Regions from separate parts of the Serratia sp. D1N4 genome, predicted to be linked through region 2. Evidence: predicted binding sites of a transcription regulator. Region 2 holds the regulator's gene; each other region holds the start of a gene.

Region 1 (3,284 bases), 210 kb from region 2:
TTTCTCATCCAGCAGTATTTTCACCGGCACGCGCTGCGCCAAGCGCACCCATTCCAGGTTGCTGTCGATCGACGCCAATCCCTTACTGTTAACGGTGCTGCTGCTGTTATTGACCGCCGCCGCCAGGCTGTCGACGGTGCCATGCATAATGCGGTTGCTGCCCAGCGGGGTGATTTCCACCCGATCGCCTTGCTGCAGGCCGTTCAGTTTGGTTTCTTCCAGATAGGCCAGAATGTAGAAGGTGTTTTTCTTCACCAACGCCACGGCGGTGGAACCACGGGTGATAAATTCCCCGGCGTGTACGTTCAGGTTGGTTACCCAGCCGTCGTCGGGTGCACGAACCGTAGTGCGATCGAGATCCAACTGTGCCAGATCGCGGGTAGCCATCGCCTTTGCCAACTGGTGCTGCACGGTTTGCAATGAGTTGCTCGACTGATCGATCTCTTCCTGCGACATCGCCTGAATGCCCAAGCGTACGCGGCGGCCAGCCTCACGTTTCTTCTCTTCGGCCAGCGCCTGATAATAGGCCACGTCAGCATTGGCTTGCGCCAGCGCCTGCTGGTAGCGAGGCTTATCGATCACAAACAGGATCTGGCCTTTTTCCACCAGTTGGTTATCCGTGACCGGTATCTCGGTCAGCAGGCCGCTGACGTCTGGGGCAATCGCCACCACGTCGGCGGTGAATTTGGCATCACGCGTCCACGGCGATTCGGTGTAAAACGACCAGGACTTGAACACCGCAATAGCGGCCAGCACGACAAAAATCAACGTGATCGCGATTCGGGTTATTTGTATTGAAAAAGTTTTCACAGCCACCTCAAACAAAAAGACATGAAACCAGATAAAACAAGCAGCAATACAGCGCAGTATTGAACAGCGCGGGATGCCAGACAAAATCGTAAATCCCGGTCGGCAGTAGCAGGCGGCGCATGACAAAAAACAGCACCAACGACGCCAACAGCTCAAAAAACACCGGCGGGAACGACATCCCAAAAATGACCATAACCGGAAGCAAACTCATCACTTTTTCCTTAATTGTTTACTGCACCGGGGATCGCGCCCTGCTGATTTCACATTCTCTTTACATTTTGGCTAACGGACGCCAAACGTCGCACCTAGACAGTTGCCAGGCCACGAACCTGAAAAAAGGGTTAAACTACGAACTTAGACTCATGAAAGGGAATGCATGACAGACGACAATAAACCGCGACATTGCTGACCACGCTCAAGCGCTCAGAAGGATACACCCGACCCGGTTATATTAGCCTGCTTACTATAAGCTCATCTACAATATGTGATCTAAATCACTTTTAAGCCAGAGTGAACAATGGAAAGACTCAAACGGATGTCAGTGTTCGCCAAAGTTGTTGAGTGTGGGTCGTTTACTGCGGCGGCGCGCCAGCTCGATATGAGCGTTTCGTCCATCAGCCAGACAGTGTCCAAACTGGAAAATGATCTGCAAGTGAAGCTGCTTAACCGCAGCACGCGCAGTATCGGCCTGACCGAAGCGGGCAAAATCTACTATCAAGGTTGCCGCCGGATGCTGCAGGAAGCCACCGAAGTGCATGAACAACTGTATGCGCTGAACAATACCCCAATCGGCACCCTGCGCATTGGCAGTTCCTCCACCATGGCGCAAAACGTGCTGGCCACCATGACCGCCGAAATGTTGCAAGAGTACCCAGGCTTAACGGTGAATCTAGTCACCGGTATTCCGGCCCCCGATCTGATTACCGACGGATTGGACCTGGTGATCCGCACCGGTGCGTTGCAGGATTCCAGCCTGTTTTCCACGCGTTTGGGTTCAATGCCGATGGTAGTTTGCGCCGCCAAAAGCTACCTCAACCAACACGGCACGCCGCAAAAACCGAGCGATATGGTGAATTTCTCCTGGCTGGAATACAGCGTGCGGCCAGACAGCGAATTCGAGCTGATGGCCCCGGAAGGCATCAGTACGCGCATTTCCCCACAGGGGCGCTTCGTGACCAATGACTCGCAAACCATGGTCCGCTGGCTGAATGCCGGGGCTGGCATCGCTTATGTCCCGCTGATGTGGGTGATCGAAGAGATCAAACGCGGTGAGATCGAAATTCTGTTCAAGCGCTACCACTCAGATCCCCGCCCGGTATACGCCCTGTACACCAAGAAGGACAAGCTGCCGCTAAAAGTGCAAGTGTGTATTAACTACCTGACGGAATACTTTAAACGCGTGGCGGCGGCCTATCAGGGTTATCGCTGATTGATATTTTACCTGCTGCTTACTCGCTCAATGGCAAAGCAGTTATACGGCACTATTCGCTTTTAGCTAACGTAAAAAACCAGCATGATTTTTAATTAAAGGATATTCCTCCGAACGGCCGCCGGGCAGGATTTTGCCGCACTTGCCTCTGCCCCGGCGGATGTGATTAATTATTTCAGGCAAGGTTATTTACACTGTCTCTGGCAGACTGCAATTAACGCCTCTCATAAGAAAAAACTCAGCACAACTTTACAGGAATCACCATGGAAAGAATTCCCCGCACGCACGTGGTTTATGCCATGTCGCGTGATAACGCTCCCGTGGCAAGAATTGCCAGCGGCAGCGACGTTTGCTTTGAAACCTGCGACTGTTTCGAAGATCAGATTGCTTCTGAGCAAGCCGCATTTACCGAGCTGGACTGGAACCGCATCAACCCGGCCACCGGGCCGGTCTACGTGCAGGACGCGCTACCGGGCGACGTACTGCGGGTAGAGATCAAACGCATCACCCCACGCAGCCACCAAGCGGTGATGGTGACCGCACCGGGTCTGGGCGTGATCGGCGATGAACTGCAACAACCACAGATCCGCACCGTGCCGCTGGAAGAGGGTTTTGCCCTGCTGCCGGGCGGCGTGCGTTGGCCACTCAAGCCGATGATTGGTGTGATTGGCGTGGCACCTGCGGGTGAAGCGGTGCCATGCGGCACGCCGGATGCGCACGGCGGCAATATGGACTGCAAGATCATCACCGAAGGCAGCACGCTGTGGCTGCCGGTCAACGTGGAAGGCGCGCTGTTTGCACTCGGCGATCTGCATGCCGCCATGGGCGACGGTGAAGTCTCGGTATGCGGCTTGGAGATCCCCGGTGAAGTGGTGGTGAATCTGAGCGTGGTGAAAAACCGCCCGCTGCCAACGCCGATGATCAGCACCGCAGACGCGCTGTACACCCTGGCCTCCGCCAAAACGCTGGATGAGGCCGCCCAACTGGCGACCCGCAATATGGCGCACTTTATTGCCGATCACAGCACAGTGACGCTGGCCGACGC
Region 2 (3,284 bases):
TCGTACGCAGCAGCAAGGGGATGACGCTGACCGAAGCCGGTCATACTTTTGCTGTGCGAATGCGATTAGTGATTGAGGAATTACAGCGCGCCACCGAGGAGATCCAACAGCTGAACCAGCATTCGCAGGGTAGCGTGGCGATCGGTTGTTCCTCACTACTGGCCGTGACGGTACTCCCGGAACTGGTCGATCTCTTCAAGGCCTCCGCCCCACAGGCTAATCTGCTGATCCGTGAGGCACAGATCTCCACGCTGTTGCCAGCGTTGCACACAGGCCAATTGGATTTGGCCATCGGCACGGTGATCCCGGACATGCCATTGCAAGATTTGACCTGTACCCCGCTGTTCAAAGCCCCGTTTTGCATTATTGCGCGCCGAGGACACCCTCTGGCACAGGCAACATCACTGGATCAACTGCACGGAGCCAAATGGCTGCTGCCAGAAACCGACATGGGTTATTACCAGCAACTGCAAACGGTGCTCGGTAGCTTTTATCAGCAATTAACCAATAAGCCCATTCGTTCAGATTCGGCGGTATGTGGATTGAATATGGTGTTGGAGGCGGATTATTTGACCATTGTTGCGCGGGCGATGAACACGCCTTTCCATTTGCAGCAAAAACTGGTGACGTTGCCGATCGACAGCCTGCCGCAGGCGCAGTACTGCGTGCTGCACTCACAAAAATCGCCGCTAACCATTACGGCGCGGCGTTTTCTGCATTTATTGAGTAACCACTGCCACCGCTACCGCTGGTAACTCAGGCAACTTCACAGATTTCAAAGCTGTGGGTGACGCTGGCGGCTTTGCTCAGCATCAGCGAGACCGAGCAATACTTTTCGGCAGACAGGTTAACCGCACGCTCAACAATCTTGTCGGTCAGCCCTTTGCCGGTGACGATAAAATGCAGGTTGATATGGGTAAACAGACGCGGTGCTTCTTCACGGCGCTCCGAGGTCAGCTTTACCTCGCAGTCACGGACATCGTTACGGCCCTTCAGCAGAATCGACATCACATCAATGGCGCTACAACCGCCAACCGACATCAACACCATTTCCATCGGACTTGGTGCTTTATCGCCCGCGTTACCGTCCATTAATACCTGATGGCCGGACGCAGACTCGCCCAAGAATGTCAGTCCTTCTACCCACTTAACTCTTGCCTGCATTTTGTACACTCCAGTTAATTTCTCAAAATCAGGGTACGCTTTCGCATAGAAACTGGCAACGGAACCTGATGCTAATCATACTGAAGCGAGACAACACAAGACACCCGCCTCACTCTGTGCTACAAACAGAGCCGCAAGAACTCTTTCCAGGTCACCGATTTCAGGGAAATGTCCGAGGAAAGGACCCTATATTGGTATGTTAACAGAATGTAGCTTGCAGCACTTGGCGCAAGTTAATATGCTAGGGTACAAGCGTATTTCTATAACATGCCTCAAAACCTGTTGATAGCCACTCTATAAAACACCGGGCTATAAGCACGTTTTACAGGGAACTCTGACCCCTGTGATACAAGGCAGCGATAACAACAGAGGATAACAGCGAATGGTTCTCGGCAAACCGCAAACAGACCCGACTCTCGAATGGTTCCTGTCTCATTGCCATATCCACAAATATCCATCAAAGAGTACGCTGATTCACCAAGGTGAAAAGGCCGAAACGCTCTACTACATCGTGAAAGGCTCCGTGGCGGTGCTGATCAAGGATGAAGAAGGCAAAGAGATGATTCTGTCCTACCTTAACCAGGGGGATTTCATCGGCGAGCTTGGATTATTTGAAGAAGGCCAGGAGCGCAGTGCCTGGGTTAGAGCGAAAACAGCCTGTGAAGTGGCTGAAATTTCTTATAAGAAATTCCGCCAGTTGATTCAGGTTAACCCGGATATCCTGATGCGCCTGTCTGCGCAGATGGCAAACCGCCTGCAAATCACCTCAGAGAAAGTGGGTAACCTCGCCTTCCTTGACGTTACCGGCCGCATTGCACAAACCCTGCTGAACCTGGCAAAACAGCCCGACGCCATGACTCACCCGGATGGCATGCAAATCAAGATTACCCGCCAGGAAATTGGTCAAATCGTCGGTTGCTCACGTGAAACCGTCGGTCGTATTCTGAAAATGCTCGAAGATCAAAACCTGATTTCTGCCCACGGCAAAACTATTGTCGTTTACGGCACGCGTTAATTATTGAAGAAACGGCGTAGCGATACGCCGTTTTTTTTAACTTCCCCCATTCATCATGTGGCGGCGCCTGATCTACCACCCGGAAGTCAACTATGCACTGCGGCAAACGCTGGTGCTGTGCCTGCCGGTGGTTTTCTTCCTGCTGATGGGCAACCTGCAACTCGGCCTGCTGTTCTCTCTGGTGCCTGCCTGCTGTAACATCGCCGGGTTGGACACGCCGCACAAACGCTTTTTCAAACGTCTGGCCGTTGGCGGTTCCCTGTTTGCTCTCAGCAGTTTGCTGCTGCAACAGGCGCTGCTGTGGCATATCCCGTTACCCTTACTGATGCTGGCGATGGCGCTGTTGCTGGGCGTCAGCGGTGAAATCAGCCCGCTGCACGCACGTCTGCTGCCCGCCGCGCTGGTCGCTGCCATCTTTTCTCTCAGCATGGCCGGACACGTGCCGATCTGGTATGCACCGCTGCTGTATCTGGTCGGCACCGCCTGGTACGGGCTGTTCACCTGGTTCTGGTTCAAACTGTGGAAAGAGCAACCGATGCGCGAATCCCTGAGCCAGCTCTATATCCAGTTGGCAGACTATTTCGAAGCCAAATATTCGCTGCTGACCCAGCACATCGATCCAGAAACCGCACTACCGCCGCTGCTGCAACGCCAGCAGAAAGTCATGGATCTGATCAGCCTGTTATATCAGCAGTTAAACTTCCTGCCCCATGCCAATAACCAAGAGCAAAAACGCCTGCAACGCACTTTCCAGGTGGCACTCGATCTGCAGGAACACATTACCGTCAGCCTGCATCAGCCAGAAGAAGTGCAAAAACTGGTGGAGCAGAGCCAGGCCGAAGCGATTATCCGCCGCAACGCCCAGGTGATTGCCGGGCGTTTGCGCCTCGTGGCCAACGATATTCTCTATCACCGACGTTCAGCGCGTTTCAGTATGAAGAATGAGCTGGCGGCGCTGGAAAAGGTGGCCACGCAGCATGCCGACAACCCGGTTGGCCAGTTCTGTTTTTACCACTTCAGCCGCATCGCCCGCCTGTTGCGCAGCCAGCGCCCGCTGTATCAGCGCGATCTGATGGCCAACCAGGCACGATTGCCGTTCTGGCCC
Region 3 (3,284 bases), 420 kb from region 2:
TCCCTAATAACAGGCTTTATTAGTCGTCTGAGGGCCGAAGAGATTCGGCCCTGTTTCTACCTTCATCCCAACACCCCTACTCAGTAAAACGACGCATTTAGCGCCTGAATGTGCCCAGAAAGCCGAATCGCGTATCGCATCGCATCCAGTTGATCTATTCTTGTAGGCCCAAAGAATCTGTAGGTAGATACGATGGGGAGAGGCGCATGGAGAGCAGTAAAGGGTATGGAGCCTGATAAAAGAGACGTTTAAATAGGAGTTATGTCACATGGCGGTAGGGATCCAGAGCAGAGGTTTCGCGCGTTGGTTGGCACCGGTGTTGGCATTGTTGGTGGTTATGCAATTGACCGCCTGCGGCGATAAAGAGCCAGAACAACGCAAGGCATTCGTTGATTACTTACAGAATACGGTTATGCGCAGCGGCGTGAGCATTCCGACGCTGAGCGAAGATCAGAAACAGAAATTCGGCAACTATGCCGGTGATTACGCCATTTTGGTCAGTTTTTCCCAGCAGTTGTCGAAGTCGGTTGATGCCAGCCTGACTCCGGTGCTGGACCAGATTAACCAGATCCACACCGCGCAGGATTATATGAGCAAGCGCGATAACCTGAAGCAGTCGGTGGGCGCGTTAAACCTGTTAGGGCAGCAGATCCAGTCGGCGAAAACGCAGGCAGACACCGCGCGTGCCACCTTGAAACAGCCGGACGATCTGAAAGCGGTTTACAATCAGGCGTATGACAAAATTGTCACCGCACCGGCCAATGCCTTGATGCCAGCCATTCCAACCACGGCCAGCTTCGTGCAGGAGCTGGTACAGGTCGGGGATTTCCTCCAGGCGCAGGGCAATCAGGTCAGTTTCAACAATGGCGGCGTACAGTTCCGCACCCAGCAGCAGGCGACGCAGTACAACACCATGATGGCGAGCCTGGTGGCCAAGCAGCCGGATTTTCTGAACGCACAAAAAGCCGTGCAAGCGGTAATGCAATAGGGCGAAAACGCCGCTGCGCATTGAACGATGTGGGTGGGCCAAGGTGTTGGTCTACCCACATAACTCCCATTTTTTCTCATGACTTGCCGCACTTCCCCTCAGCACTTCTGTACTACACTTCAACTAGGTGCAATACCGCCGATTCATCACTTCTTTTAATGTAGTTTTCTTTCATTCGCTCCACGGTTAACGGCTGGCGGAGTGCGTGCCCACAGGGAAGATGCGCTTTCTGGCCATGGTCCGGTTAGCGGATGTAAAATAAATTGTGATTAATGTCACAATTTAAAAACAAATACCCGAAGTTAAATTGTGATTTGTATCACGTTTTTGCTGTGTTTAATGCGATTAACGTCCTGTTGTGCTTTTTTTACACTGGATAAATGTGATTTGCATCACGATAAATGCCTGATCATGGGGGTGTTATGTGTGATATGCGTCACAATTTTATCGAGAGGTTCGCGCAGTAAAAAGAGCGTGGTAGAGTCCGTTTCGCATACAGCATCAACATGGCTGGAACGTTACAACAATTATCACGCGCTCTTATTGTCAGCGCGTAACAATAGGGGTGTGTTTTATGTTTTCACCAGATATCAAGGTTAAAGTTCAAAACTTTGGCCGCTTCCTGAGTAATATGGTGATGCCCAACATTGGCGCATTCATCGCCTGGGGTATCATCACTGCGCTATTCATTCCTACCGGTTGGTTGCCTAACGAAACGTTAGCCAAGCTGGTTGGCCCAATGATCACCTATCTGCTGCCACTGCTGATCGGTTACACCGGCGGTAAACTGGTGGGCGGCGAGCGTGGTGGTGTGGTGGGTGCTATCACCACCATGGGCGTGATCGTCGGGGCCGATATGCCGATGTTCCTCGGCGCCATGATTGTTGGCCCGCTGGGTGGCTGGGCGATCAAACATTTTGACCGCTGGGTAGACGGTAAGATCAAAAGCGGCTTCGAGATGCTGGTGAACAACTTCTCTGCCGGTATCATCGGTATGCTGCTGGCGATCCTCGCTTTCCTTGCCATTGGCCCATTGGTCGAAGCGCTGTCCAAGATTCTGGCGGCTGGCGTGCATATCATGGTGGTTAACAACCTGCTGCCATTGACCTCGATCTTCGTTGAACCGGCGAAAATCCTGTTCCTGAACAACGCCATCAACCACGGTATCTTCTCGCCGCTGGGTATCCAGCAGGCTACCGAAGCCGGTAAGTCAATCTTCTTCCTGATCGAAGCCAACCCAGGCCCGGGTCTGGGCGTACTGATGGCTTATATGTTCTTTGGCCGTGGCAGTGCCAAGCAGTCTGCGGGCGGTGCGGCAATCATCCACTTCCTGGGGGGTATCCATGAGATTTACTTCCCATATGTGCTGATGAACCCACGCCTGATTCTGGCGGTCATTCTGGGTGGCATGACCGGCGTGTTTACCCTGACCGTGCTGAACGGAGGCTTGGTTTCCCCAGCTTCTCCGGGCTCTATCCTGGCGGTGCTGGCAATGACGCCAAAAGGTGCCTACTTCGCCAACCTGACGGCGATCTTCGCGGCCTTCCTGGTTTCCTTCCTGGTTTCTGGCTTCCTGCTGAAAACCTCGAAAGTGAAAGAAGAAGATGACCTGGAAGAAGCGACCCGTCGTATTCAGGACATGAAAGCACAGTCCAAAGGCGGCAAAGCAGCGAATGCAGCGGCAGATGGCGATCTGAACACCGTGCGTAAAATCATCGTAGCCTGTGACGCCGGTATGGGTTCCAGCGCCATGGGTGCCGGTGTGCTGCGCAAGAAAGTGGCAGACGCTGGGCTGAAACATATCTCCGTAACCAACTGCGCGATCAACAACCTGCCGGAAGATGTGGATCTGGTGATTACCCACCGCGATCTGACCGAGCGTGCGATGCGCCATGCGCCGCAGGCCCAGCACATTTCGCTGACCAACTTCCTCGACAGCCAGTTGTACAACGATCTGACCGCGCGTCTGGTGGCGGCTAACAAAACCAGCGAAACCGAGCAGAAAGTGATCGCCACGTTGGACGACAGCTTTGAAGCCGGTGAGCAGAACCTGTTCAAACTGAGCGAAAGCAATGTATTCCTCAACCTGCATGCCACCGACAAAGAGCAGGCAATCCGCTTTGCGGGCGAGCAACTGGTGAAAGGCGGCTACGTTGAGCCTGAGTATGTTGCGGCGATGCTGGAGCGTGAGAAGCTGACTTCCACCTATCTGGGCGAGTCGATTGCCGTGCCGCATGGCACCATTGAAGCCAAAGACCGCGTGCTGCGCACCGGTGTGGTGTTCTGCCAGTATCCG

What was found. The regulator CRP, encoded in region 2, controls carbon source genes, mostly activating them, when cyclic AMP is high. The targets are predictions, from matches to a motif close to ATGTGANNNNNNTCACAT.
Region 1: aaeR (HTH-type transcriptional activator AaeR) is a predicted target of CRP. The motif match lies at 1,293-1,310, and genes of this name have one in related genera.
Region 3: ACX1CU_RS00390 (PTS mannitol transporter subunit IICBA) is a predicted target of CRP. The motif match lies at 1,413-1,430, and genes of this name have one in related genera.

Annotation. Positions count from the first base shown of each region.
Region 1 covers NZ_CM137274.1:4,758,399-4,761,682, forward strand. Annotated here, with positions in the region: gene aaeA (p-hydroxybenzoic acid efflux pump subunit AaeA) at 1-810, opposite strand, end outside; gene aaeX (p-hydroxybenzoic acid efflux pump operon protein AaeX) at 818-1,021, opposite strand; gene aaeR (HTH-type transcriptional activator AaeR) at 1,328-2,239, shown strand; gene ACX1CU_RS21355 (acetamidase/formamidase family protein) at 2,503-3,284, shown strand, end outside.
Region 2 covers NZ_CM137274.1:4,971,422-4,974,705, forward strand. Annotated here, with positions in the region: gene ACX1CU_RS22400 (LysR substrate-binding domain-containing protein) at 1-755, shown strand, start outside; gene ACX1CU_RS22405 (OsmC family protein) at 757-1,164, opposite strand; gene crp (cAMP-activated global transcriptional regulator CRP) at 1,547-2,179, shown strand; gene ACX1CU_RS22415 (YccS/YhfK family putative transporter) at 2,235-3,284, shown strand, end outside.
Region 3 covers NZ_CM137274.1:81,806-85,089, forward strand. Annotated here, with positions in the region: gene ACX1CU_RS00385 (DUF3053 domain-containing protein) at 269-988, shown strand; gene ACX1CU_RS00390 (PTS mannitol transporter subunit IICBA) at 1,563-3,284, shown strand, end outside.